Regions from separate parts of the Streptomyces sp. NPDC056480 genome, predicted to be linked through region 1. Evidence: riboswitches for the same ligand, from Rfam matches in the RefSeq annotation. Region 1 holds a riboswitch; each other region holds the start of a gene.
What was found. Region 1 has a riboswitch for cobalamin ahead of ACFQ79_RS28590 (ribonucleoside-diphosphate reductase subunit alpha). Riboswitches for the same ligand answer to the same signal wherever they lie in the genome.
Positions count from the first base shown of each region.

Region 2: it holds a riboswitch for cobalamin, as region 1 does, so the genes downstream of both, ACFQ79_RS04775 (CoA-acylating methylmalonate-semialdehyde dehydrogenase) here and ACFQ79_RS28590 (ribonucleoside-diphosphate reductase subunit alpha) in region 1, are expected to answer to the same signal.
Region 3: it holds a riboswitch for cobalamin, as region 1 does, so the genes downstream of both, ACFQ79_RS14080 (prenyltransferase/squalene oxidase repeat-containing protein) here and ACFQ79_RS28590 (ribonucleoside-diphosphate reductase subunit alpha) in region 1, are expected to answer to the same signal.

Region 1 is NZ_JBHTSA010000081.1:13,910-23,276, reverse strand. It holds gene mctP (monocarboxylate uptake permease MctP) at 1-673, shown strand, start outside; gene ACFQ79_RS28600 (hypothetical protein) at 756-1,367, shown strand; gene ACFQ79_RS28595 (GNAT family N-acetyltransferase) at 1,411-1,911, shown strand; cobalamin riboswitch at 1,953-2,098, shown strand; gene ACFQ79_RS28590 (ribonucleoside-diphosphate reductase subunit alpha) at 2,231-4,609, shown strand; gene ACFQ79_RS28585 (ribonucleotide-diphosphate reductase subunit beta) at 4,609-5,625, shown strand; gene def (peptide deformylase) at 5,695-6,330, opposite strand; gene ACFQ79_RS28575 (hypothetical protein) at 6,398-7,378, opposite strand; gene ACFQ79_RS28570 (HD-GYP domain-containing protein) at 7,458-8,750, opposite strand; gene ACFQ79_RS28565 (HD-GYP domain-containing protein) at 8,747-9,367, opposite strand, start outside.
Region 2 is NZ_JBHTSA010000005.1:174,819-184,185, forward strand. It holds gene metE (5-methyltetrahydropteroyltriglutamate--homocysteine S-methyltransferase) at 1-24, shown strand, start outside; gene ACFQ79_RS04755 (enoyl-CoA hydratase) at 81-866, opposite strand; gene mmsB (3-hydroxyisobutyrate dehydrogenase) at 863-1,783, opposite strand; gene ACFQ79_RS04765 (enoyl-CoA hydratase/isomerase family protein) at 1,780-2,886, opposite strand; gene ACFQ79_RS04770 (acyl-CoA dehydrogenase family protein) at 2,883-4,034, opposite strand; gene ACFQ79_RS04775 (CoA-acylating methylmalonate-semialdehyde dehydrogenase) at 4,031-5,530, opposite strand; cobalamin riboswitch at 5,761-5,940, opposite strand; gene ACFQ79_RS04780 (aminotransferase class I/II-fold pyridoxal phosphate-dependent enzyme) at 5,994-7,493, opposite strand; gene ACFQ79_RS04785 (LysR family transcriptional regulator) at 7,566-8,480, shown strand; gene ACFQ79_RS04790 (antibiotic biosynthesis monooxygenase) at 8,669-9,241, shown strand.
Region 3 is NZ_JBHTSA010000025.1:40,692-50,058, reverse strand. It holds gene ACFQ79_RS14110 (steroid 3-ketoacyl-CoA thiolase) at 1-249, shown strand, start outside; gene ACFQ79_RS14105 (transglycosylase SLT domain-containing protein) at 390-791, opposite strand; gene ACFQ79_RS14100 (ECF transporter S component) at 1,078-1,989, opposite strand; gene ACFQ79_RS14095 (ABC transporter ATP-binding protein) at 1,986-3,692, opposite strand; gene ACFQ79_RS14090 (energy-coupling factor transporter transmembrane component T) at 3,689-4,813, opposite strand; gene ACFQ79_RS14085 (SCO2322 family protein) at 4,821-5,555, opposite strand; gene ACFQ79_RS14080 (prenyltransferase/squalene oxidase repeat-containing protein) at 5,552-6,808, opposite strand; cobalamin riboswitch at 6,885-7,021, opposite strand; gene ACFQ79_RS14075 (MBL fold metallo-hydrolase) at 7,053-8,111, opposite strand; gene ACFQ79_RS14070 (aldehyde dehydrogenase) at 8,334-9,367, shown strand, end outside.

The DNA.
Region 1 (9,367 bases):
CCAGGTGAAGAACGGCCAGCTCGCCATCCCGCAGCTCTTCGAGACGATGTTCCCGGACTGGTTCGCGGGCGTCGCGTTCGCCGCGATCGGCATCGGCGCGCTCGTACCGGCCGCGATCATGTCGATCGCCGCGGCCAACCTCTTCACCCGCAACATCTACAAGGACTTCATCAAACCGGACGCCACCCCGGCCCAGGAGACCAAGGTCTCCAAGCTGGTCTCGCTGCTCGTGAAGGTCGGCGCGCTCGCCTTCGTCCTCACCATGGACAAGACGGTCGCGATCAACTTCCAGCTGCTCGGTGGCATCTGGATCCTGCAGACCTTCCCGGCGCTCGTCGGCGGTCTCTTCACCCGCTGGTTCCACCGCTGGGCGCTGCTCGCCGGCTGGGCCGTCGGCATGATCTACGGCACGGTCGCCGCCTACGGGGTGGCCAGCCCGACCCAGAAGCACTTCGGCGGCTCCTCCGCCGAGATCCCGGGCATCGGCGAGATCGGCTACATCGGTCTGACCGCCTTCCTCCTCAACGTCCTCGTCACGGTCGTCCTGACCTTCGTCCTCAAGGCCGTCAAGGCCCCCGAGGGCATCGACGAGACCTCCCCGGAGGACTACACGGCCGACGCCGGCGACGCCGGGGTCAAGAAGCTCCCGAAGGTCGGCGCCGAGACCCACTGACCCGCCGCCGGACCCGACGAAGGCCGCCCTGCCTCCCCCGAGGCATGGCGGCCTTCGCCGTCCCCGCGCGAGGATGCGGGACATGCGCACCGGACCACGACTCACCCTGCTCCCACTGCTCCCGCTCGCCCTCGCCCTCGCCGTCACCGGCTGCGGCACCGAGACGCCGGGCGGCGGCCCGACGCCCCACCCGGCCGAGCTGGACGCCCGCGCCCGCTGGGCACAGACCGACAAGGACCATGTGTACGTCACCGAGGCCGAGGGCTTCGAGGCCTCCCGGATGGCGTCGGGGGTCATCGGCGACGACGGCTTCCAGGTCACGTACCTGCGGAAGGACGGCGTCCGCCTGACCGTCTCCGCCGAGCGCCGCCCGTTCACGGAGAAGGAGTGCGCCGCGGCGAACACCGCCGGACCTGACGGCTGTGTCCGGGACGGCGACCACTGGTACCTGCGCTCCGCCGGGCAGCACGCGTACGTGCGCACCGAGAACGGGCTGCGCGTCGAGGTCGCCGCCCCGCTCACGGTGGACCGGAAGGCACTCCGGGGCGCCGCCGAGCGCACCCACCGCGCCGGCGCCGCCGAGCTCGACGCCGTCCTGCCGGAGCGGACGGGCGGCGGACAGCCCGTCGAGCGGGGCGATCTGCCGCCGGTGGGCGACGGCGCCCCCGACAACTCGGTGGGGGCCGGTGGCTGAGACCCGCTGGGGTCCTCCGGGCGGCCGGAGGCACACTGCCCTCATGGACTTCACGATCAGGGCGGTACGGCCCGAGGACCACGAGACGCTCGGTGAGCTCACCGCGGGGACCTATCTGAACGACGGGCTGCTGAAGTACGGGGCGGAGGACTCGTATCTGCACGTGCTCCGTGACACGGCCCGGCGGGCGCGCGAGAGCGAGGTGCTCGTCGCCGAGGACGCCGACGGACGGCTGCTCGGCGGGGTGACCTTCGCCACCGGCTCCACTCCGTGGGCGGACATCGCGATCGAGGGCGAGGCCGAGTTCCGGATGCTCGTGGTCTCCCGGGAGGCCCGCGGCCGGGGCGTCGGAGAGGCCCTCGTACGGGCCTGTATCGAGCGCGCACGGGCCCTCCCCGGGTGCCGCCGCATCGTGCTCTCCACGGACGCCACGATGGTCTCCGCGCACCGGATCTACGAGCGTCTGGGCTTCCTCCGCACCCCGGACCGGGACTGGGAGCCGATCCCCGACCATCGCCTGCGCACCTACTCCTTGGAGTTCTGAGCCGGGGGGCGACACAACATGTGGGGGGTGCCGCACGGGGCGCCCCCCACATGTATGCTCGTCCTCGCTGTCGACGCAGGGGAATCCGGCGCGAATCCGGAACTGTCCCGCAACGGTGTGCTTCGTACGGATACGACGTATTCGGGCGAGGTGAGTCCGAGGACCTGCCGGCAGCGCATCCGGTCCGTCCGTTCCGGGTGCCAATGACGTCCGGGCCTCGCGGAGTGGGCCGGTGGAAGCGTCGCGTCCGGCGTTACGGATGCCCGTCTGCCCGCCTTCCCCCGCCGCGGCCCCGAGCCGAGCGAGGGAGAGCCCCCACGTGACCATCGCGCCCGCCGATCCGGCTTCCGCCGAGGCTTCCGCGGTCGAGAGCGACGGCCCCGGGACCGTGCTGCTGCGGACCCTGACCGACCTCACCGCCGATCTCCCCGACACCGACCCCGGCAAGGTCGCCGCCGCCGCGCTCCGCGGCCGCAGCGCCGTCGCGGACGACGCGGAACTGCGCGAGCTGGCCACCGAGTCGGCCGCCGGTCTGATCGCCGAGGACCCGGCGTACTCCCGGCTCGCCGCCCGGCTCCTGACGATCACGATCGCCGACGAGGCCGCCGGTCAGGGCTCGTTCTCCTTCTCGGCCTCCGTCGCCGTCGGTCACCGCGAGGGTCTGATCGCCGACCGCACCGCCGAGTTCGTGGCGCTGCACGCGGACCGGCTCGACGCGACGATCGACGCGGCCGCGGACGACCGCTTCGGCTACTTCGGCCTGCGCACCCTCTACTCGCGCTACCTGCTGCGCCACCCGATCACCCGCAAGGTGATCGAGACCCCGCAGCACTTCATGCTCCGCGTGGCCTGCGGCCTCGCCGAGGACGACAGCGTCCGCGCGCTCGACGAGGTCGCCGCCCTCTACCGCCTGATGAGCCGGCTCGACTACCTGCCGTCCTCCCCCACGCTCTTCAACTCCGGCACCCGCCACCCCCAGATGTCCTCCTGCTACCTCCTGGACTCCCCGCAGGACGAGCTGGACTCCATCTACGACCGCTACCACCAGGTCGCGCGCCTCTCGAAGCACGCGGGCGGCATCGGCCTCTCCTACTCCCGCATCCGCGCCCGCGGTTCGCTGATCCGCGGCACCAACGGGCACTCCAACGGCATCGTGCCGTTCCTGAAGACCCTCGACGCCTCCGTCGCCGCCGTGAACCAGGGCGGCCGCCGCAAGGGGGCCGCCGCCGTCTACCTGGAGACCTGGCACGCGGACATCGAGGAGTTCCTTGAGCTCCGCGACAACACGGGCGAGGACCAGCGCCGTACGCACAACCTGAACCTGGCGCACTGGATCCCGGACGAGTTCATGCGCCGGGTCAACGCCGACGCCGACTGGTCGCTGTTCTCCCCGGCGGACGTGCCCGAGCTGGTCGACCTGTGGGGCGAGGAGTTCGACGCCGCCTACCGCAAGGCCGAGGCGGCGGGCCTGGCCCGCAAGACGATGCCGGCCCGCGACCTGTACGGCCGGATGATGCGGACCCTGGCCCAGACCGGCAACGGCTGGATGACCTTCAAGGACGCCTCGAACCGGACGGCCAACCAGACCGCCGAGCCCGGCCACACCGTCCACTCCTCCAACCTCTGCACGGAGATCCTGGAGGTCACCGACGACGGCGAGACCGCGGTCTGCAACCTGGGCTCGGTCAACCTCGGCGCCTTCGTCGTCGACGGCGACATCGACTGGGAGCGCCTCGACTCCACCGTCCGTACGGCCGTCACCTTCCTCGACCGGGTCGTCGACATCAACTTCTACCCGACCGAGCAGGCGGGCCGCTCCAACGCCCGCTGGCGGCCGGTCGGCCTGGGCGCGATGGGCCTCCAGGACGTCTTCTTCCAGCTGAAGCTGCCGTTCGACTCCGCCGAGGCCCGCGCGCTGTCCACCCGTATCGCCGAGCGCATCATGCTCGCCGCGTACGAGGCCTCCACCGACCTCGCCGAGCGCAACGGTCCGGTCCCCGCCTGGGACAAGACCCGCGCCGCCCGGGGCGTGCTGCACCCCGACCACTACGACGTCGAGCTGAACTGGCCGGAGCGCTGGGCCGCGCTGCGCGAGCGGATCGCCGCCGTCGGCATGCGCAACAGCCTCCTCCTCGCCATCGCGCCGACCGCGACGATCGCCTCGATCGCCGGTGTGTACGAGTGCATCGAGCCGCAGGTCTCCAACCTGTTCAAGCGCGAGACGCTCTCCGGCGAGTTCCTCCAGGTCAACTCGTACCTGGTCGACGAGCTGAAGGCGCTCGGCGTGTGGGACGCGCAGACCCGTGAGGCGCTGCGCGAGTCCAACGGCTCGGTGGCCGGCTTCACCTGGGTCCCGGCCGAGGTGCGCGAGCTGTACCGCACGGCGTGGGAGATCCCGCAGCGCGGTCTGATCGACATGGCCGCCGCCCGGACGCCGTTCCTGGACCAGTCGCAGTCGCTGAACCTGTTCCTGGAGACGCCGACGATCGGCAAGCTGTCGTCGATGTACGCGTACGCCTGGAAGCAGGGTCTGAAGACGACGTACTACCTGCGCTCCCGCCCGGCGACCCGGATCGCCCGCGCCGCCCAGGCCGCGACGCCCGCCGCAGCCACCATCCCCGTCCAGCAGGCGGCGCCCGACGCGGACGCCCTCGCCTGCTCCCTTGAGAACCCCGAGTCCTGCGAGGCCTGCCAGTAATGAGCTCCAACGAAAAGAAGAACCTCCTCGACCCGGGCTTCGAGCTGACCCTCCGTCCGATGCGCTACCCGGACTTCTACGAACGCTACCGGGACGCGATCAAGAACACCTGGACCGTGGAGGAAGTCGACCTCCACTCGGACGTCGCCGACCTCGCCAAGCTGACGCCGGCCGAGCAGCACATGATCGGCCGTCTGGTCGCGTTCTTCGCGACGGGCGACTCGATCGTCTCCAACAACCTGGTCCTGACGCTCTACAAGCACATCAACTCCCCGGAGGCGCGCCTGTACCTGTCGCGCCAGCTGTTCGAGGAGGCCGTGCACGTCCAGTTCTATCTGACGCTGCTCGACACCTACCTGCCCGACCCGGACGACCGCGCCGCCGCGTTCGACGCGGTCGAGGAGATCCCCTCCATCCGCGAGAAGGCGCAGTTCTGCTTCAAGTGGATGGACTCGGTCGAGAAGATCGAGCGCCTGGAGACGGCCGCCGACCGCCGCCGCTTCCTGCTCAACCTGATCTGCTTCGCCGCGTGCATCGAGGGCCTGTTCTTCTACGGCGCCTTCGCGTACGTGTACTGGTTCCGGTCCCGCGGTCTGCTGCACGGCCTCGCCACCGGCACCAACTGGGTGTTCCGTGACGAGACGATGCACATGAACTTCGCCTTCGAGGTCGTGGACACCGTCCGCAAGGAGGAGCCGGAGCTCTTCGACGACGCGCTCCAGCAGCAGGTCACGGACATGCTGAAGGAGGCCGTCGAGGCGGAGCTGCAGTTCGGCCGCGACCTGTGCGGCGACGGCCTGCCGGGCATGAACACCGAGTCGATGCGCGAGTACCTCCAGTGCGTCGCCGACCAGCGCCTCCAGCGCCTCGGCTTCGCCCCGGTGTACGGCTCCGAGAACCCGTTCTCGTTCATGGAGCTCCAGGGCGTCCAGGAGCTCACGAACTTCTTCGAGCGCCGCCCGTCCGCCTACCAGGTGGCGGTCGAGGGCTCGGTCGACCTGGACGAGGACTTCTAGGATCCCGTCGTACGTGAAGGGCCCCGAACTCGGTCGAGTGCGGGGCCCTTCACGTACGCGTACCGGAGATCAGGCGTTCGGCACCGTCTCGTAGCGCGGGGTGCCCTCCTCCATCTGGCGCAGGGCGTCCTTGCGGTCCCGCTTGGAGAGGCGGTCGATGTACAGGTAGCCGTACAGGTGGTCCGTCTCGTGCTGGAGGCAGCGGGCGAAGTAGCCGGTGCCCCGCACCTTGATCGGGTTGCCCTGGGCGTCCCGGCCGTGGACCTCCGCGTAGTCGGGGCGGGCCAGCTCGGCGTAGGCGGTCGGCACCGAGAGGCAGCCCTCGTTGGACTCGTCGAGGACGCGCAGCTCGGCCGGGAGCTCCTGGAGGACCGGGTTGATCACGACACCGGTGTGCCGGACGCCCTCGTCGTCGGGGCAGTCGTAGACGAAGACCTTGAGGTCGACACCGATCTGGTTCGCGGCGAGGCCCACGCCCTCGGCGGCCTTCTGGCTCGCGAACATGTCGTCGATGAGCGCCGCGAGCGAGTCGTCGAACTCGGTGACGTCCTTGCACTCCTTGTGGAGCACCGGGTTGCCGACCACCGTGATGGGGCGGGCGGTGCCGCGCTCACGGTGGGCGAGCTCGCGTGCCTCGCAGTCCTCCGTGTCCACGACGAAGCCGTCGTTGACCACCGTCTGCTCGTCCGTCTCCTGCTGCGCCATGTCCGGCCGCGCCTTCCTGAAAACCCGATTCCGTCGAGAGACAGCCTACGGGCCCGGCGGGGAAGCCTCAGCAGACCTCTTCGAGATCCCGCCACTCACGGCTGTCGGGGCTGTCCGCCACCCAGCCGTCGAGGAGCCCGCGCACCAGGCCCGCCGGGGCCGCGATGCCGCACTCCCGCTCCGGGACCCACAGCTCGCCCGGCGAGCGGTGCCCGAGCGGCCCGGGGTGGCCCGGCTCGCTGTGGTCGTGCGGGTCGGAGTGCTCGCCCTCGCCCTCGGCGCTCGGCATGGTCGACTCGGAGCAGGCACGACAGAGCAGCCGTACGGAGGACGACCAGTCCTCGGCGGCGAAACCTGCTTCCGCGGCGAGCTGCTCCAGCGCGTCCCGGTCGGCCTCGGTGGCCGCCTCCAGGAGGACCACCCAGGTGGGGACGGGTGAGGGGGCCCACAGCTCGATCTCGTCGAAGACCGGGTAGGAGGGGCCGGCGGTGGTGGTGCGCTCGCCGTTCGGCACGCCGTCGTGGAGGACGACCTCGCCCCAGCGGCGCCCGGAGGACGGCAGCGGGATGGAGAGGACCTCGATCCGGGCCGGGTCGAGCCGGCGGCCCCACACGACCTCGGCCTCGCCCTCGGGCGACAGCCGGACGGCGGCGCTGCCCAGCTCCATCCCGGCGGGCTCACCGGTGCCCGCGGCGGCTCCGGGGACCTTCAGTCCGTAGGCCTGCCAGGCGCGGCGGGCCAGCGGCCAGTCCTGGAGCGCGGTCGCCGCGATGCCCACGTTCCACCAGTCGGGGGCGCCGCTCTCCTTGTCGAGCAGCGCGACGGCGCGGAGCCCGGCGGCGCGCGCCTGCTCCCAGTCGTGCCGGAACTTGTGCAGCAGCGCCAGGTTGAACCAGGACTCCGAGAGCCAGGGCTCCAGGTCCGCCGCGCGCGTCAGGAGCGCGCCCGCGTCCTCGTACCGGCCGTCGCCGATCAGCGTGAACGCGCGGTCGGTGGCCTGCCGCCATGAGGCGGAGGGCCGATGCCGTACCTTCCCGAAGATCTTCACGATTCCCGCCTGCCGGTCGCTTCACCCTCTTGTTCGCATCCAACCATGCCCGGTCGGACGCGCGCTCATTACCCATGGGTTACCCAGTCGCGACGGAGGTCACCCCAGCCGCTCCGCCCCGCGCCAGGACCCTGGCCAGGCATTCGACGACATCCGGGTGATGATCGCGGGCGGTGCCGAGCCTGAGCCGCTCCAGGGCGTCGAGGGCGGCGCCCGCGCCCTCGCCTCCCGCGAGATCGTCGTAGGCGTTCACGGTCCGGACGATGCGGGCGGGCAGCGGCTGCTCTCGGTACGGGTCGGCCTGGCGCTCAACGACGACGGCGACGGCCTCGGGGACACCGGTCATGCGGACGACCTCGGCGCCGAGGAGGGCGATCCGGCGCTGCTCCTCGGCAGGCAGGAGGGCGGTGGCGCCGCCCGCGACGGGGTCGACGAGGGAGAGCTGGCCGATGTCGTGCATGAGCGCCGCGTGCTCCAGGACGGCCAGCTCGGTGCCGGAGAGGCCCAGCTCGCGTCCGACGGCGGCGCTGAGTGCGGCCACCCGGCGGGTGTGGCCGGGCGGGGTGCAGCCGGCGATCTCGGTGGCGCGGGCGAGCGAGGCGATGGTCTGCCGGTTGACCGTGCGCACGGCGGCGTACCGCCGGAAGGAGACCTGGGTGAGCAGCAGCGGCACGGCGAGCACGGGCAGCGCCCAGAGCCCGGCGGCGGCCACGCCGAGCGCCATCACGGTGCCGGTGGCGCCGACGGCGGAGCCGATGCCGAGGAGGGCGCGCAGTTCGTCGCGGAGGAGGGGGCCGTACGGGAACCCCGTGCGGGCGCGGAGCACGAGGGCGGCGAGGACCGCGTCGCACAGGGCGGTCAGGACGAGCAGCAGGACGAGGAAGAGGGCGTACGCGGGGCCCTGGCCGAGGTGCTCGACGACGGCCCCGGAGTTGTAGAGGGGCTGGAAGCAGAGCGCGGCGAAGCCGACGGTGAGGATGCGGCGGGCGATGTGGTCGAGGCCGGGCCCGCGGCCCCGGGCGATGTGGGGGACGATCCCGGCGAGGCCGGCGGCGACGACGACGGCGACGATCTGGAGGACGCCGTGGGTGGTGGCGGTCCCGGCGCTCGCCCCGAGCAGCGCGTAGGCGAGGGCTCCGGCGGCGGCGAGCGGCGCGGGCTCCCGCCCCCCTGGCGCCTCGTGCACGGGAGGTGCGCCGGAGCCGGGTGCGGCGCCCCAGCGGGCGAGCTCGCCGAGGACGATGAGGGTGCCGAAGGCGAGGGCGTTGCCGGGTTCGTCGACGCCGTACCAGAGGGTGGAGGCGAATCCGGCGAGGCTCAGCAGGAGTGCGGCCCCGTGCACGGCGCCGACGGTGACGGCGCCGGGCCTCATGCGCGCTCCTTGGGCCTGGTCCCGGGTGCTTCCGGCCGCCGCGCGGCCTCGGTCTCGCGGGGCGGCGGCACGTTCCCGCCGGCCGGGCCCGGGGGTGCGGTCTCGTCGGCGGTGACGGCGGGCTGCCAGCCGTGCCGCTCCAGGGCGCGGACGAGGGCGGCGACCATCCGGGTGTCGAACTGGCTGCCGGCGCAGCGCTCCAGTTCGGCGACGGCGGTAGGCACCGGTCGGGCCCGGCTGTAGGAGCGGGTGGACGTCATGGCGTCGAAGGCGTCGGCGACGGCCACCACCCGGGCGAACTCGGGGATCTCCTCGCCGCGCAGCCCGTACGGGTAGCCGCTGCCGTCCATGCGTTCGTGGTGGTGGAGGATCGCGGCCCGCGCCTCGCCGAGGAAGCCGATGCCGCGGACCATCTCGTGTCCGTACTCCGGGTGCAGTTCGATGACCCGGCGCTCCTCGGGGGTGAGGGGGCCGTCCTTGCGGAGGACCCGGGTGGGCACGCCCAGTTTGCCGACGTCGTGGAGGATGCCGGCGAACCGTACGACGTCGAGCCGTTCCTCGGCCATGCCCAGCTCGCGGGCGATCAGGACGGAGGCGTGGCCGACGCGTTCGCTGTG
Region 2 (9,367 bases), on a different contig from region 1:
GAACTGGCCTCCGGGAGGCCCTGATCCCGTGGGTCCGGGCCGGGCGCCGTCGGCGCCCGGCCCGGGCACGGGGCCGTCCGTCAGCGGTGGGTGAAGTCCGGGCGCCGCTTGTCCACGAAGGCGGACATGCCCTCCTTCTGGTCGGCGGTCGCGAACACCGCGTGGAACAGCCGGCGTTCGAAGCGGACGCCCTCGGCCAAGGTGGTCTCGAAGGCGCGGTCGACGGCCTCCTTGGCCATCATGGCGACCGGCTTCGACATCCCGGCGACGGTCTCGGCGACAGCGAGGGCCTCGGAGAGGAGCGCGTCGGCCGGGACGACCCGGGACACCAGACCGGCCCGTTCGGCCTCGACGGCGTCCATGGTGCGGCCCGTCAGGCAGAGTTCCATGGCCTTGGCCTTGCCGACGGCTCGGGTGAGCCGCTGGGATCCGCCGATGCCCGGGATCACGCCCAGCTTGATCTCGGGCTGGCCGAAGACGGCCGTGTCGGAGGCGAGGAGGATGTCGCAGAGCATCGCCAGCTCGCAGCCGCCACCCAGGGCGTAGCCGGAGACGGCCGCGACGGTGGGGGTACGGAGGTTGCCGAGCCGGTCCCAGGCGGTGAACCAGTCGGTGAGGTACATGTCCATGTACCCCTGGGGCTGCATCTCCTTGATGTCCGCTCCGGCCGCGAAGGCCTTCGGGGAGCCGGTGAGGACGATGCAGCCGATGTCCGGGTCGCGGTCGAGCGCCTCGGTGGCGGCCACGACCTCGTGCATGACCTGGAGGTTGAGGGCGTTGAGCGCCTTCGGCCGGTTGAGGGTGAGCAGCGCGGTGCGGCCGCCCGTACGCTCGACGGTGATCGTCTCGTGGTCGGTGCCGGTCATGCGGTGGTCGTTCCCTTCGGTGCGTCCGCGGCCGTGTCGCGGAGGACGTGGACGATGCCGGAGAAGTCCTGGGCCGCGCCGTCGCCCGCCGCGAAGGCGGCGTACAGCTCGGCGGCGCGCGGGCCGAGCCCGGCGTCGATGCCGGCGGTGCGCAGGGCGTCGGCGGCGAGTCGGAGGTCCTTGGCCATGAGCGGGGCCGCGAACCCCGGGCGGTAGTCCCGGTTGGCCGGGCTCGCCGGAACGGGCCCGGGGACGGGGCAGTTGGCGGTGAGCGCCCAGCACTGGCCGGAGGCGGTGGAGGCGACGTCGTAGAGGGCCTGGTGCGAGAGGCCGAGGCTCTCGCCGAGGACGAAGGCCTCGCTGACGGCGATCATCGAGATGCCGAGGATCATGTTGTTGCAGATCTTGGCGGCCTGGCCGGCGCCCGCGCCTCCGCAGTGGACGGCCCTCCTGCCCATGACGGCCAGCATCGGTTCCGCCCGGGCGAACTCCGCCTCTCCCCCGCCGGCCATGAAGGTGAGGGTGGCGGACTCGGCGCCCACCACTCCGCCGGAGACGGGGGCGTCCAGGGCGATGTGTCCGGCGGCGGTGGCCGCCTCGTGGGCGGCGCGCGCGTCGGCGACGTCGATGGTGGAGCAGTCGATGAACAGCGTGCCGGGCTTCGCGGCCGCGAGGAGGCCCTGGTCGCGGTAGAGGGCGAGGACGTGGCGCCCCGTGGGCAGCATGGTGATGACGACGTCCGCCTCGCCGGCGGCCGCGGCGGCGGACTGCGCCGTCTCCACACCCGTCGAGGAGGCTGTGGTCATCGCCTCGGGGACGAGGTCGAAGCCGAGGACGCGGTGGCCGGCGGCGGCCAGGTTGGCGGCCATCGGGCCGCCCATGCGGCCGAGGCCGACGAAGGCGATGACGGGGGTCACCAGGGCACCTCCTGGAACGAGTCGGTGACGGCGGGGAGCCGCAGTTCGCGGTCGGCGCCGAGCGGGGCGAAGTACCGCGCCACGTCCTCTCCGGTGACGTCGGCGAGGGCGGCGGGCGACCAGCGGGGATCGCGGTCCTTGTCGATGACCTGGGCCCGGATGCCCTCGGCCAGGTCGGGCGAGGTGAGCGCCGCGCACGAGACCCGGTACTCCTGTTCGAGGACCCGTTCCAGCGGGCCGAGCCCGCGGGCCCGCCGCAAGGCGGTCAGGGTGACCTTGAGGGAGGTCGGGGACTTGGCTGCCAGCGTGGCGGCGGCCTCCTCGGCGGCCGGCACGCCGCTCGTGAGGAGCCGGTCCACGATCTGCTCGACCGTGTCGGCGGCGTAGCAGTGGTCGATCCACTCTCGGTGGGAGGCCAGTCGCCCGGGCGGCGCCTGCTCGACGTGTGCCGCCAGGGCGTCGTGCACGGAGGTCCGCGCGAGCGCCGCCGTCAACCGGTCGAGCCGCTCGGACGGTACGTAGTGGTCGGCGATGCCGCAGAGCAGGGCGTCGGCGGCGCCGACGGCCGAGCCGGTCAGGGCCAGGTGGGTGCCCAGTTCGCCGGGCGCCAGCGCGAGGAGGTAGGTGCCGCCGACGTCGGGGACGAAGCCGATTCCCGTCTCGGGCATGGCGACGCGGGAACGTTCGGTGACGATCCGTACGGTGCCGTGGGCGGAGACGCCGACGCCCCCGCCCATGACGATGCCGTCCATGAGGGCCACGTACGGCTTGGGGTAGCGGGCGATCAGGGCGTTGAGCCGGTATTCGTCCCGCCAGAACTCGGCGGACTCGGTGCCGCCCACCCGGGCGTCCTCGTAGATGGCGCGGATGTCGCCGCCCGCGCACAGTCCGCGTTCCCCGGCCCCGGAGATCACGACCGTCTCGACGGCGGGGTCGTCCCGCCAGGCGGTGAGGGCCTGCTCGATCCTCCGCACCATGCCGTGGCTGAGCGCGTTCAGGGCCTTGGGGCGATTGAGGATCAGCCGGCCGGTGCGCCCCTCGACGCGGACGACGACCTCTTCGTCGCCGGTCGTGTGGTCGCCCGTCGTGTGGTCGCCGGTCATCGCAGGTGCTCCGTCAGGCCGCGGGCGACGATGACGTTCATGATCTCGTTGGTTCCTTCCAGGATCCGGTGGACCCGCAGGTCCCGGACGATCTTCTCGATGCCGTACTCGCTCAAGTAGCCGTATCCACCGTGGAGTTGCAGCGCCCGGTCGGCGACCGAGAACCCGGTGTCGGTGGCGAACCTCTTGGCCATGGCGCAGAGTTGGGCCGCCTGCGGGTCACCCAGGTCCAGGGCCTCGGCGGCCTGCCGTACCAGCGCGCGGGCGGCCGTGAGTTCGGTGGCCATGTCGGCCAGCCGGAACTGCAGGGCCTGGGCGTCGAGCAGTCGCGCGCCGAAGGCCTCGCGGTCGGCGAGGTGGGTGAGGCTGCGGTCGAGGGCGCTCCGGGCGCCGCCGAGGGAGCAGGCGGCGATGCCGAGACGGCCGCCGTTGAGACCGTGCATGGCGATGCGGAAGCCTTCGCCCTCGGCGCCGAGGCGCCGGTCGGCGGGGATCCGCACGCCGTCGAGGACCACCTGGCGGGTGGGCTGGGCGTTCCATCCCATCTTGCGTTCGTCGGCGCCGAAGGAGACTCCGGGGTCGTCGCGCTCGACGACGAAGGCGGAGATCCCGCGGGGGCCGTCCCCACCGGTGCGGGCGAGGACGAGGTACACGTCGGAGACCCCGGCGCCGGAGATGAACTGCTTCACTCCGGTCAGGACGTAGTGCCCGCCGTCCCGTTCGGCGCGGGACCGCAGCGCGGCGGCGTCCGAGCCGGCGCCGGGTTCGGTGAGGCAGTAGCTGCCCAGGGTCTCGGCGGAGCAGAGGCCGGGCAGCCACCGGGCACGCTGGGCGGGGTCTCCGTACCGGTCGATCATCCAGGCGACCATGTTGTGGATGGAGAGGTAGCCGGCGATGGAGGGGCAGCCGGTCGCCAGGGTCTCGAAGACGAGGACGCCGTCGGCCCGGGTGAGTCCGGAGCCGCCGTGCTCCTCCCGTACGTAGACGCCGCCGAGGCCGAGTGCGGCGGCCCTGCGGATGACGTCGACGGGGAAGTGTTTGTCCTGGTCCCAGGCCACGGCGTGCGGGGCGAGTTGCTCCTGTGCGAAGTCCAGGGTGACTTCGGCGAGGGCGAGCTGGTCCTCGGTGAGGGTGGTCACGGCGCTCATCCCATCGTCGGGATGGTGAAGCTCGCGCCTTCCTTGACCCCGGAGGGCCAGCGCGAGGTGACGGTCTTGGTCCGGGTGTAGAAGCGGATGGAGTCGGGGCCGTGCTGGTTCAGGTCGCCGAAGCCGGAGCGCTTCCAGCCGCCGAAGGTGTGGTAGGCGACGGGGACCGGGATGGGGACGTTCACGCCGACCATGCCGGTGTTGACGCGGCGGGTGAAGTCGCGGGCGGTGTCGCCGTCCCGGGTGAAGATCGCCACGCCGTTGCCGTACGGGTGCTCGCTGGGCAGCCGCAGGGCCTCCTCGTAGTCCGCGGCCCGTACGACGCACAGGACGGGGCCGAAGATCTCCTCCTGGTGGATCCTCATCGAGGGGGTGACCCGGTCGAACAGCGAGGGTCCGGCGAAGAATCCGTCCTCGTGACCGGGGAGAGTGAACTCCCGTCCGTCTACGACGAGTTCGGCTCCCTCGGCGACGCCGATGCCGACGTAGCGGTTCACCCGGTGGAGGGCGTCGCGGCTCACGAGGGGACCGAAGTCCGCGTCCGGGTCGTCGGAGGTGCCGATCCGCAGGCCCGCGATGCGCTCCTTCAGCTTCGCGACGAGCGCGTCGGCGGTCTCCTCCCCCACCGGGACGGCGACGGAGATGGCCATGCAGCGCTCGCCGGCGGACCCGTAGCCGGCGCCGATCAGCGCGTCGGCGGCCTGGTCGAGGTCGGCGTCGGGCATCACGATCATGTGGTTCTTGGCGCCGCCGAAGCACTGGGCGCGTTTGCCGTGCGCGGCGGCGGTGGCGTAGATGTGCGCCGCGATCGGGGTGGAGCCGACGAAGCCGAGGGCCTGGACGCGGGGGTCTTCGATGAGGGTGTCGACGGCTTCCTTGCCGCCGTTGACGACGTTGAGCACGCCGGGCGGGAGCCCGGCCTCCAGGAACAGCTCGGCGAGCCGCAGGGGTACGGAGGGGTCACGCTCGGACGGCTTGAGGATGAACGCGTTCCCGCAGGCCAGGGCCGGTGCGGCCTTCCACAGCGGGATCATCGCGGGGAAGTTGAAGGGGGTGATCCCGGCGACGACTCCCAGTGGGCTGCGGAGCGAGTGCACGTCGATGCCGGTGCCTGCGTTGTCGGTGAACTCCCCCTTGAGGAGGTGCGGGATCCCGGCGGCGAACTCGACCACCTCCAGGCCGCGTTGAAGATCGCCGTGGGCGTCGGCGACGGTCTTGCCGTGTTCGGCGGAGAGCAGCCGGGCCAGGGAGTCCCTTTCGCCCTCGACGAGTTGGAGGAAGCGCAGCAGGACGCGTGCGCGTCGCTGCGGATTCCACCGGCCCCACTCCTGCTGGGCCGTCTCGGCGTCGGCGATCGCCGCCTCGGTGTCGACGCGTCCGGCCAGGGGGACCCTGGCCTGGACCGCGCCGGTGTTGGGGTCGTACACGTCGGCGAAGAGACCGGAGGTGCCGGTGGTGTGCTTTCCGCCGATGAAATGGGTGAGTTCGCGGACCATCGAAGCCTGCTCTCGTCAGGTGAGGATCCGAGGAGGGCGCGGCGAGGAGAGCGAGCACGGCACCGATCGGGGTGCGCGCACGCGGGTCCTCCCGCGGGACAGGGGGAGGCGAGGACGCCTCCGTCGAGTCACGAACGCGAGGACAGGGCCTCGGGGTTCGGGTACTCCGCCGGATCACCTGGGCCGTGGTCACGTACCGGTGCCATGCGTGTCTGCTCCATCCTCGTGGACAACACGGAACACCCCACGGCCGGTATCCTGACTCCCGGATCAGCGCGCGCTCTCCGGCCTTCCCGACGGATGGATTCCGTCAGTGGCCTCATCTGCTGAAGAGCACACTCCCCGGTCACAGTGGCGGGACCGCGCCGGATTCACACCGGCTTCCCTGCACCGCGGGCTTGTCCACGAACATATAGTTGGACGTCCTAGTAAGTCCACCCCCCACCCCGGGGGGGCGGGCGTCTCAGTCGACGACGCGCAGCCTGGTGACGCTCAGGTCGAGCGCCCCGCGGACATGGCCGTTCGGTGCGCTCGCGGTCCGCTGGAGGAAGCGCACGACCTCGGCTGTGATGACCTCGCCCGGCAGGACGTTGGGGATGCCGGGCGGGTACGCGGCCAGCGTGTCCGCGGAGATCCGTCCGACGGCCCGCTCCGCGGGCAGCACCCGGGTCGGGCTCAGAAACGCCTCGCGGGCCGTGAGCTTCGCGGGGCCGGGTACGGGCAGGTGCGGCACGGCCGCCGGGTCGGTGCCGGATCCGGTGAGCGGCGACGGCAGGGTGTGCAGGGCTTCGAGGAACCGGTCCGTGTCGGGGACGAAGCCCGCGCCGATCACGGCGACGATCGCCGCGTCGGTCGCCACCTCGACCATCACCCGGTGGTCCCGGAAGAGCAGCCGCCTGGCCTCGTGGCCCGTGATCCCGCCGGCGCGGGTGTCGAGGGCGATCCGCAGCGGATCGAAGCCGACGATGTCGGGGAAGGCGGGGAAGCCGTCACTCACCACCCTGAACCGGCCGAGCGCCCGCACGACGCCCCGGACCTCGTCGGCGGCCTCGACCGACGCCGCCGTCGCCACGGCGTCGGTGACCAGGCTCCTGCGCGCGAGATCCAGGGACGCGGTCAGCAGCGCACTGGCCGAGGTGGACTGCACCAGCCGGAACGCCCGGTCCACCAGCGCTTCGAGCCGGTCCGCGAACGGGCCTTCCGCCACGTGCAGCATCGCCGACTGCGTCAGGCTGCCCGCGAGCTTGTGCGTACTGGACGTCACCAGGTCCGCGCCCAGGGAGAGCGCGCCCGCGGGAAGCGCGGGGTGGAAGCCGAAGTGGGATCCCCATGCCTCGTCGACGATCAGGGGGACTCCGGCGGCATGGGCGGTGTCCGCGAGGGCGCGCACGTCGGCGACCGCGCCGAAGTAGCTCGGGGAGACGATGTACACGGCGGCCGCGTCGGGCGTCCGCTCCAGTGCCGCCGCCACGTCCGCGGCGGTCACGCCGTGGGCGATGCCCTGCTCGCGGTCGACCGAAGGCTGGACGAAGACCGCGTCCATGCCCGAGAGCACGAGCCCGTCGATCACGCTGGAGTGCACGCTGCGCTGCACGACGAGCGTGCGGCCCAGCGAGGGGGCCACCATCGAGGCGATCTGGTTGCCCTGCGACGCGCCGTTGGTCAGGAACCAGGTGCGCCGGGCGCCCCAGGCTTCCGCGGCGAGCGCGAGCGCCTTGTCGAGCGGGGTGTCCGCGCCGAGGTCGATGCCGTCGAGCAGCGGCGGGAAGTCCAGGGCCGTGACCCGCGAGCCGAAGAACCCGGCGAGGTCCGATCCTGGGGCGGCGGCATGGCCGGGGACGTTCAGCCTGAGCCAGTCCCGTGCGGCATGGGCGAGCACCGCCTCCGCGAAGGGGGCGGACAGCTGGCCGGAGCCGGGATCGGTGGGGATCGGGGTGCGGTGATCGGTCGTTCGCGTGTTCACCCCGGGAGCGTGACAGTCCTCAAGCCATTGAGGAACGGTGGACTTTTCGTGGACCCTCCATAGGATCTCTATATGCTCGACGTGAGACATCTCCAGGTACTCCGCTCCATCGCCCAGGAGGGATCACTGGCCGCCGCCGGCCGTGCGCTGCACTACAGCCAGCCGACGATCACCCACCACCTGGCCTCCCTGGAAGCGCACTTCGACGCCCGGCTCGTCCAGCGCGGACCGCGAGGCGCCACCCTGACCGAGCTCGGCGAGACCCTGCTGCCGCACGCCGAGGCCGTGCTCGAACGCCTCCGCCATGCCGAGCTCGAGGTGCGCAACCTCGCCGAGCGCGGCATGCGCACCATCCACATCGGCACGTTTCCGACGGCCGGAGCCCTGCTGCTCGCGCCGGCGGTCAAGCGCCTCCATCGGCAGGGCGTCCACATCTCGCTCACCGAAGGCGAACTCCCCCTGCTCCTGCGCGCGTTGCGCGCCGGGGAGCTCCAGGCCGCCCTTGTCTTCTCCCAGCCCGGCGACCGCCTCGACCTGGAGGAGGAGGTCGAGGTCCATCCGCTCCTGTCCGATCCCCTCCTCCTGGTCATGCCGGAGGACCACCCGTGCGCCTCGCTGGACCGGGTCCCGCTCGCCGATCTGCGCGACGCGGCGTGGGTGGGCGCCGCCGACCCGCACGACCCGTGCGATCGTGTACTGGCGTGGGCCTGCGGCCAGGAGGGGTTCGAGCCGCTGCATGCGCTGCGTACCGACGACTACGCGGTGGTCCAGGGCCTGGTGGCCGCCGGGACGGGTGTGGCGCTCATCCCCCGGCTCGCGCTGGGAGCACCGCGCCCCGACCTGGCCGTACGCCCGCCGGCCGGACCGGCCCTGGCGCGGGAGATCAGCGTCGCCGTCCCGCGTTCGGCGTCGAACCAGGCCGCCCAGGAGCTGGTCTCGGCGCTGCGGGAGCAGGCCGCGCTGATCGCGGGACGCTGGGCGCAGTGACGCAGTGAGGGGATGACGCGGTGACGTGGTGACGCGGTGAGGGGATGACGCGGTGACGCGGTGACGCCGGCGCACATGGCGGTGAAGCGGACGACCACTTCGTCTCCCGGGCGAGCGAGCCGGACACCACCCACGGCGGTTCCCTGCGTAGAGTACGGCCGGGCGCGGTGAGATCAGATGGAGTTCGTATGACCGCGATCAGCCTTGAGCACGCCACCGTCCCCGCCGACACGGGCGAGGTGACCCTCCTCATAGCCCGCCGGGTGGAGCCCGGCTACGAAGCGGCCTTCGAGCTGTGGGCCCGGGGCATCCTCGACAGCGCGGCCGCCTTCCCGGGGCACCTCGGATACGGCCTCTTCCGCTCCTCCGGCGGCGACGCCCCGTGGTTCCTCGTTCACCGCTTCCGGGACGAGGCGGCGTGCCGGGCCTGGCAGGAGTCCCCGGAGCGGGCAGCCTGGTTCGCCGGCTGCGAGGGGCATCACCACACGGAGATCGCCCGGCGCACGCTGACCGGCATGGAGACCTGGTTCGCCAAGCCGGGCTCGACGCGGCCGGCCCCGCCCCGGTGGAAGATGGCGATCAGCGCGACCCTGGCGATCTACCCGATCTCGCTCCTGGGCAGCCTCCTCCTCATCCCCCGGCTGACCGGTCTCCCCCTCCTGCTCAGCAGCGCGATCGTCGCCTGTGTGTTCAACGTGCTCATGACCTACGTCGCGATGCCCGCCGTGAGCAGGCTGCTGCGCGGCTGGCTCACGCCGTAGCCCGCCGGGGCGGCTCCCCGCTTCGGGGGCGGTGAGCCGGGCGCCCGCGGACCGGCCCATCCGGGGCCCATTCGTCATCTAAAATTCAGGGCGGCCTCAGGACCGCGGCTCGTCGCTGCGCGCGGC
Region 3 (9,367 bases), on a different contig from region 1:
GACCTCGTCGAGATCAACGAGGCCTTCGCCTCGGTGGTGCTGAGCTGGGCGCAGGTCTTCGATCAGGATCTGGCGAAGGTCAACGTCAACGGCGGTGCGATCGCCCTCGGCCACCCCGTCGGGGCGACCGGGGCCCGGCTGATCACCACCGCGCTGCACGAGCTGGAGCGCACCGACAAGGAGTTCGCGCTGATCACGATGTGCGCGGGCGGGGCGGTGGCGACCGGGACGATCATCCAGCGGCTGTAGGGACCGTCGGGGGCCGGAGAACGCCGCGCGCCCGGCCTCGACGGCGGACGTCCCGCCCTGTCCCGCGGAAACGCCGCAGGCCCCGCCCTCCCTGACGGGAGGCGGGGCCTTGCGGGTGTGCGCTGGTGCGGCGGTGACTCTTAGTACCAGCCGTTGGCCTGCCAGAACGCCCAAGCGGCGTTCGGGGAGCCGTAGCGCTCGTTCATGTAGTTCAGGCCCCACTTGATCTGGGTGGCGGGGTTCGTCTTCCAGTCGGAACCGGCCGAGGACATCTTCGAGGCCGGGAGGGCCTGGACGAGGCCGTAGGCGCCGCTGGAGGAGTTCGTCGCGGTGTGGTTCCAGTGCGACTCGTGCTCGACGATCTTGCTGAACGACGCGTACTGCGAGGCGGGCACGATCTTGCGGGCGACGTCCTGGGGGCTGGCGGCGGAAGCCGAGCCCGTCGTGCCGATGACCGCACCGGAGGCGGCGAGCAGAACGGCCGCGGTGCCGGCGAGGGTCTTCTTGCGGGCGGCGACACGAGTGGTGATCGAGCGGATCAAGATCTCTACCTAACTTCGGGAACAAGGGCTGCGTCAGGCGATTTCGGCAAACCGGAACCAGAGCCCGGGGAACCCGGGAACTGGGGGGAACCGGCCGTCCGAGGCGCTGTGGTGAGCACCGGCTGCCTGGCGACGTCCACCAGACAAGCAGGGCTGGAACGCCGACGCAACGACCCCCTGTACGAGGAAGGTTCGGACCCCGGAGGAAGGTCCCGGGGGGTGGGTGTGGGATGTTTCCGCAGGTCATGCCCTGCTGTGGGCGGTTTGGGCGGGTACCGCCCGACTACTATTCCGGCTCGTACGTGACGTAGGTCCTGTGGGGCGGCTCACCCGGGGAGGGCCTCTCAGGGCCCTCGAATGTGACCTGGGCCTCGAAGTTCGCCCGTCGCGTCGCCCGCCGCAACGCCTTCAGGAGCGTGCCGCCGATGGTGAGGGTGAGGACCACGGTGAGAACGGCCCGTCCCAGGTCCCAGCCGAGGGAGGTGGCGGTGACATAGGCGAGGAAACGGACCAGGTTCTCGTCGAGCGGGGCGCCCGGCTGGAACGAGATCCCGCTGCTCAGGCCCTGGAGCAGCACCCAGCCCTGCAGATTCATGATCGTGCCGTACGCGAACGCCGCCACGAACCCGTACGCCGAGAGCATCAGCAGCTCACCCCGGCCCCGCAGCCTCCCCCAAGCTCTCGGCTCCGCTCGGGCAGGGGGGACCCCCACCGGCCCCGGCAGCAGCCCGGCGCCCATCGTGAACCAGCCCATCGACAGCATCTGGAACGGCATCCAGGGCCCCACCCCGCCCGTGAGCAGGGCCGACGCGAACATCGTCACCGCGCCGAGGACGAAACCGAAGCCCGGCCCGAGGACCCGGCCGCTCAGCACCATCAGGAAGAACATCGGCTCCAGACCGGCCGTCCCCGCGCCCAGCGGCCGCAGGGCCGCGCCGACGGCGGCCAGCACGCCCAGCATCGCCACCGCCTTCGCGTCCATCCCGCAGTCCGCGATCGTCGCCACGACCACCGCCACGAGGAGCGGCAGCAGGGCGGCGAACAGCCACGGCGCGTCCCCGGCGTGCGAGGTCACGGCGGAACCGGCGTCCGCGAAGAGCGGCCAGCAGAACGCGAAGAGACCGATGAGGGAGACCAGGGCCAGGGCGGTGACGGAGCGTGGTCCCAGCCGGACCGCGCGTACCGGGCGGGTGCTCACAGGGCCGCCTCCACCTGCTCGACCGTGAGCCACGGCTGCGGGGCCAGGATCTTCGCCACCTGCGGCGAGAACGCGGGGGAGGAGACGACCACCTCCGCCGTCGGCCCGTCCGCCACCACCTCGCCGTCGGCGATGATCACCACCCGGTGCGCCAGCTCGGCCGCAAGCTCCACGTCGTGCGTCGCGAGCACGATCGCGTGTCCCTCGGCGGCCAGGGTACGGAGATGGGCGACCAGACGGGCCTTCGCCGCGTAGTCCAGGCCGCGGGTCGGCTCGTCCAGGAGGAGCAGGGGCGGGCGGCCGGTCAGGACGACGGCGAGCGCGAGCGCCAGCCGCTGCCCCTCCGACAGGTCCCGCGGGTGGGTGTCGTCCGCGACGCCCGGCAGCAGCTCGGACACCAGCGCCCGGCAGGTCCCGGGCGCGGCGCCCGCGTCCCCGTCGGCCGCCGCGCACTCGGCGGCGACGGTGTCCGCGTACAGCAGGTCCCGCGGCTCCTGCGGAACCAGGCCGACCTGGCGGATCAGCTCGCGGGGGCTTGTGGTGTGCGGGACCCGGCCCGCGACACGCACGGTGCCGGAGGTCGGGGCGATCATGCCGACGAGGGTGGAGAGGAGGGTGGACTTGCCGGCCCCGTTGCGGCCCATGAGGGCGAGGGTCTCGCCCGCCTGGACCTGGAGGTCGATGCGACGGAGCGCCTCGACGCGGCCGCGGCGTACGCCGAGGCGGTCGGCGAGGACGAGGGGGGTCGTGGTGGGGGTGGCGGGTGCGGACGGGGTACGGCGCCGCTTGAACAGGTCGAGTCCCCCACCCCGCCCCTTCCCGGGAACCGGGCTCCGCCCCGGACCCCGCTCCTCGAACGCCGGACGGGCTGAGAATCCCGCCGGCCCCGCAGGGGCCCGCCCCTCCAGCCGCCCCTTCATCTCGCCGGCCCGCCGACGCGCGTCCCGCACCGTGAGCGGCAACGGGTCCCACCCCGCCAGCCTCCCCAGCCCCACCACCGGCGGATGCACCGGCGACACGGCCATGATCTCGGCGGGGGCGCCCATCACGCCCTCCGGCAGCATCAGCACCTGGTCCGCGTACTGCACCACCCGCTCCAGGCGGTGCTCCGCGAGCAGCACCGTCGTGCCCAGGTCGTGCACCAGCCGTTGCAGCACCGCCAGGACGTCCTCCGCCGCCGACGGGTCCAGCGCCGACGTCGGCTCGTCCAGGACCAGGACCTTCGGGTGCGGGGTCAGGACCGAGCCGATCGCGACCCGCTGGCGCTGGCCCCCGGAGAGCGTCGCGATCGGGCGGTCGCGGAGTTCCGCGAGGCCGAGCAGGTCCAGGGTCTCCTCGACCCGGCGCCGCATGACGCCGGGCGCGAGGCCCAGGGACTCCATGCCGTACGCCAGCTCGTCCTCGACGGTGTCGGTGACGAAGTGCGCGGACGGGTCCTGGCCGACCGTGCCGACCAGGTCCGCGAGCTCGCGCGGCGGATGCGTGCGGGTGTCGCGGCCGTCGACCGTGACCCGGCCGGTCAGGGTGCCGCCGGTGAAGTGGGGGACGAGGCCGGAGACCGCGCCGAGGAGGGTCGACTTGCCGACGCCCGAAGGGCCGACGAGCAGGACGAGCTCGCCCTCGGGGACGGTCAGGTTCACGTCCCGCAGGGTCGGCTCGGCATCCTCCTCGTAGGTCACCGAGACGTTCTCGAAGCGGATCACGCCTTCTCCTTCGCAGCGGGAGCTGTCGCGGGTACGGGGGCCACGAACGCCGGCACCAGGCCCACCAGGATCGACACCGCCGGCCAGAGCGGCAGCTCCGGAGCCTCCAGCGGTACGACCCCGGGGTGCAGCGCCTCGGACGCGTACGTGTTCGCCCAGATCATCAGGACCGCCACCGCCACCCCGGACCCCGCGACCAGCCAGGCCCGCACCCCCCAGCGGTCCGGCCGGTACCGGGTGCGGACCGTCCGGCGGCCGCCGAGCCGCAGCCCCGCCATGGCCGCGACCAGCCCGGCGCCGAGCAGCGGCAGCCCGTATCCCGCGCCCTCCGCCGCGAGGAGCCCGTACGTACCGGCGCAGATTCCGAGCAGTCCGCCCAGGGTCAGGAGGTTCGTGGTGCGGCGTACCGAGGCCGGGACCTGCGCCGTCCGGCCGTAGCCGCGCGCGTCCATCGACGCGGCGACCGCGACCGACCGCTCCAGGGCCCCCTCCAGGACCGGAAGCCCGATCTGGAGCACCGCCCGCACCCCGCCCGTGGGGCGGCCGCGCAGGCGTCGGGCGGTACGCAGCCGCACCACGTCCGCGACCATGTTCGGCGCGAAGGTCATCGCCACGACGACGGCGACCCCGGCCTCGTACAGCGCGCCCGGCAGCGACTTGAGCAGCCGCGCCGGGTTGGCGAGCGAGTTCGCCGCGCCCACGCAGATCAGCAGGGTCGCCAGCTTCGCGCCGTCGTACAGCGCGAACACCAGCTGCTCGGCCGTCACCCGCCCCCCGATCCGCACCCCCTGCGCCCACTCGGGCAGCGGCACCTCGGGCAGCGTGAACAGCAGGTGGGTCCCCGGGATCGGGGAGCCGAGCAGCAGCGAGAAGACGACCCGCAGGAAGACGACGAAGAGGCCGAGCTTCACGAACGCGCCGTACGAGCGCGCCCAGGGCGCGTCCGTACGGCGGGCCGCCACGACATAGCCCGCGACCCCGACGAGGAGGCCGAGGAGGAGGGGGTTCGTCGTGCGGGAGGCGGCGACGGCCAGGCCGAGCGCCCACACCCACCACGCCCCGGCGTGCAGGGCGTTGGACCGGCTCGCCTCCGGGGCACGGAGGACGTCAGGAACCTTCATACCGGGCTCATCCGCGCCGGCGGGCCTTCCAGATCGCCGCCCCGCCCAGGGCCAGCACGGCCGCCCCGCCGGCGAGCACGCCGAAGGACGGGCCCCCGCCCTCCTCGCCGGCGGTCGCCGACGCGCTCGGCGCGGCCGACGCCGGGGTCTTCCCGGTCCCACCGGTCCCAGCGGTCTCCGCGACCGGCTCGCCGCAGCCCCGCGCGGGGTAGCCGGCGATGCCGCACAGCATGGCCGCGCCGTCGTACCGCAGCGGTTTCGCGACCACGGCGAGCGCCTCCGCGCCCGTCGCGTCCTCACGGACCTGCGCGCAGCCGGCCTCGACCCGCTTCTCCGGCGGGGTCTCGCCGGGCGGCGCGTCCGCCGGGCCGCCGAAGTCGACGACGACCGCGACCCGCTTCGTGCCGTCCTTCTTCTCCACGCCCCCGCAGATCCTCGTGAAGTCGGGGGCGACGGACGGCCGGGAGGTGTCGTTCGTGCCGTTGCTGATCGCGAAGCGGAAGCCGATCGCGTCGCCGTCGGCGGGGCGTGCGGTCGCCGGACCCTGGGTGGCGTACGTCCAGGCCTTCCCGCCGTCGCTCTCCCAGAACGACCAGTAGCGGTAGCCGGCGGCCTGCGCCGGGGCCGCCGCGGCCACGACCGAGCCGAGCGTCAGAAGCGCCCCGGCCGCGGCTCCCGCGGCACGGGAGCCACGCCTTCGTGCACCGGTTCCTCGCGCACCGTCGCCTCGCGAGGCGGTCACTTCTTGCGGCCGCTCACGAGGAAGCCGATGCCGACGCCGACGACCGTGCCGATGCCGATGATCCACCAGATGTCGAAGCCGCCCTCGTCGTCACTCGTGGACGAGGCCGAGGTGTCGGGCGTCTTCGGCGCCGGGCCGGTGGCGTTGAGCTGCTCCACCAGGTCCGCCGCAGCGAACTCGCGCGGGTCCGTCTCCGTCGCCCGCGCGGCCAGGATCAGCTGCGCGTACGCGGCCGGGCCGCCCTTCTTCGCCCAGGCGGCGGAGTTCTTCTCCAGCCACTCCACGGCGGGCTTCGCCTCCTTCGAGGCGCCGGACGCGGCGAGCGCGACGACGGCGTCGGCGGTGTTGCCGATGTCGGGCTGCTCGGTGGTGTCGGTGGCGCCCGGCATCGGCGGCAGGGTCAGGTGGCCGGTCTTCGCGAGGGCCTTCGCCAGGTAGGAGGCGCCGTTGAGCGCGGCCCGCTCGATCGTCGGCTTCGACAGGTCGTTGCAGACCGGCGGCTGCTCCGGCGAGGCCTTGGTGGCGACGACGCTCTTGCCGAGGCCCGCGAGGGTGGCCGCGGCGGTGGCGTCGGCGTTCGCGAGGAGCTTGCCGGCCTTGTCGGGCTGGTACGCGAAGGCCCCCGGGCCCTCCTTGTCCGTGCAGGGCAGCGCGAAGGACAGGAGCGCGTCGTAGGGCGTACGGCCCTCGGCGGAGGTGAACGAGCCGGGCCGCACGCCCGTCGCGGCGAGCGCGCCGACGACGACCGAGGTGGAGTTCGCGTCACTGGCGCCGCCCGGGCTGTAGCCCCAGCCGCCGTCCTTGTTCTGGACGGTGCGCAGCCAGTCGGAGCCCGCCTTGACGGCCTTGTCGACCGTCTCGGGGGAGGCCGACTGCTTCCGGACCGCCCGGAGTGCCTGCACGGCGATCGCCGTGGCGTTGGTGTCCCGCATGGTCTTCGCGTCGCAGGGCGTCGTGGCGTCGGCGCGGTACGAGCTGAACGAGCCGTCCGCGCACTGCTGGCCGAGCAGCCACTCCACGGACTTGTCGGCGGGCTGGAAACCGGTGGCGCGCTGGGCGAGGAAGGCCTGGGACTGGCGCCAGACACCGTCGTACGTCGGGTCGTTCGTGCCGTACAGACCGTCCGGGATCGTGACGGCGGAGGGCGTGGGGGAGGGGGCGGTGCTGGCCGCTCCCGCCACCCCGGCCGCTCCGGTGCCGAGCAGGACGGTGGCGGCTGCGAGCGCGGTGGCGCCGCGGCGGACGGTGTTCATGGGGCCCTCTCCTGCGGCCGGGCACCGGCACGCCTCAGGGGCACCAGGCTCCGGCTCCGTATTCCTCGACGGTGCCGGCGGTCACGTCCCGGACGGGGCATTCCGACTCACGACTCCCCTGTAGGGGTCGTTCACGGTTGCGGGTCAGTGCCGGATTCGCACCGGCTTCCCCCCGTACGGGCATGATGACGACCCGCCCACTCTACCGGCCCGTAGGCCCGCGGCCCGGCGGGTGCGAGGTGCCTCACACCGCCACGTACTCCACGGGGTCCGTCCCCTGCACCGCCTCCGCGCGGCCGAGTTTCACCAGGCGGCGCAGGTGCGCCTCGGCCTCGCTGACGGCGATGTTGCGGGAGCCGTAGGGGATCTGGTCCCAGGGGCGGTTCCACTCCATCCGCACGGCGAGCTGCCAGGGGGTGAGCGGGGTGGCGAGCAGGTCGAGGAGTCCGGTGAGCCGGTCCTCGTGGTGGTCGAGGAGTTCGCGGACCCGGCCGGCGGCGTCGGTGAAGGCGTGCTGGTGGGCGGGGAGGACCTCGGCGACGCCGAGGCGGCCGATGCGTTCGAGGGAGTCGAGGTAGTCGCCCAGGGGATCGGTGACGGTGGAGTCGTCGGGGTCCTCGTACAGTCCGATGTGCGGGGTGATCCCGGGCAGCAGATGGTCGCCGGAGAAGAGCCGGCCGTGGCCGGGCAGCCGGGAGGGGTGCTCCTCCTCCAGGTGGAGGCAGACGTGGCCGGGGGTGTGGCCGGGGGTCCAGATCGCGCGCAGTCGCCGTCCGGGGAGGTCGAGGAGTTCGCCGGGGGCGATCTCCCGGTCGGGGAGGGCGGAGCGCAGCCCGGGCAGGGTGCGCAGCCGGCCGGAGGTGCGGGCGGCCCGCAGCGGGACGAGGTGGTCCTCGGGGGCGCCGACGGCGGCGAGCTTGCGGGCGAGGTAGTCGAGCCAGGTGCCCGGCTCGGCGTCCCGGGTGCGGCGTACGACGTCGGTGTCGGCGGCGTGCATGGCGATCCAGGCCCCGGACGCCTCGCGGACCTTGCCGGACAGGCCGTGGTGGTCGGGGTGGTGGTGGGTGATGACGACGCCGTGGACGTCCGGCACGTCGATGCCCAGCGCGGCGAGTCCGCCGGTGAGTTCGGTCCAGGAGGCCGGGTCGTCCCAGCCGGTGTCGACGAGGACCGGGCCGCGGTCGGTGTCGAGGACGTGGACCAGGGTGTGGCCGAGCGGGTTGTCGGGGATGGGCACCCGGAGCGACCAGACGCCTCCGCCGTGCTCGGTCACCTGGGGCAGCGGTCCCTGTGGAGCGGGCATGGGTCCTCGTCTCTCCGCGGCGGTGCGGGGCGCGCGTTCTCCGTATCTGGAACTGACGATACGTCAGGTGTAGCCCGGGGGAACAGGACTTCGGCCATGGCCGGGAGGGGGCGGGGCGCGGGCGCGGCCGGGGTCCGTCCGGAGCATTGCCCTCGATAACTAGAACTGGTATCAGTTCTGATGCATCGTCAGGGACAACATCTCCTCATGAAGGCGGCGGTCATGACCGAGCTTGTGGAGCACGGAAAGCTGTTCATCGGCGGGGAGTTGACCGACCCGCTCGGCGAGGACGTCATCGAGGTCGTCTCCCCGCACACCGAGCAGGTCATCGGGCGCGTCCCGCACGCCTCCACCGCCGATGTCGACCGGGCCGTGGCCGCCGCCCGCCGGGCCTTCGACGAAGGGCCCTGGCCCCGGATGACGGTGGAGGAGCGGATCGCCGTCGTCAGCCGCATCAAGGACGCGATCGCCGTACGCCACGAGGAGATCGCCCGGTCCATCAGCGCGCAGAACGGCTCCCCGTACTCCTGGTCCGTCCTCGCCCAGGCGCTCGGCGCGATGATGGTCTGGGACGCGGCGATCACCGTCGCCCGCGACTTCACCTACGAGGAGCGGCGCGGCGGCGTCCTCGGCCCGCTGCTCGTCCGGCGCGAGCCGGTGGGGGTGGTCGCGGCCGTCGTCCCGTGGAACGTGCCGCAGTTCACCGCCGCCGCCAAGCTGGGGCCCGCGCTGCTCGCCGGCTGCACGGTGGTCCTCAAGCCCTCGCCGGAGTCGCCGCTCGACTCGTACATCCTCGCCGACATCGCCACCGGGGCCGGGCTGCCCGAGGGCGTGCTCAGCATCCTGCCCGCCGACCGCGAGGTCAGCGAGTACCTCGTCGGGCACCCCGGCGTCGACAAGGTCTCCTTCACGGGTTCGGTCGCCGCGGGCAAGCGCGTCATGGAGGTCGCCGCCCGCAACCTCACCCGCGTCACCCTCGAACTCGGCGGGAAGTCTGCCGCCGTGATCCTGCCCGACGCCGACCTCGCGACCGCCGTCGCCGGGATCGTCCCGGCCGCCTGGATGAACAACGGCCAGGCGTGCGTCGCGCAGACCCGGATCCTCGTCCCCCGCTCCCGGTACGAGGAGATCGCCGAGGCCTTCGCCGCGGCGGCCGGCGCGCTCGTCGTGGGCGACCCGCTCGACCCCGCCACCCAGGTCGGGCCGCTGGTGGCCCAGCGGCAGCAGCAGCGTTCGCTCGACTACATCCGGATCGG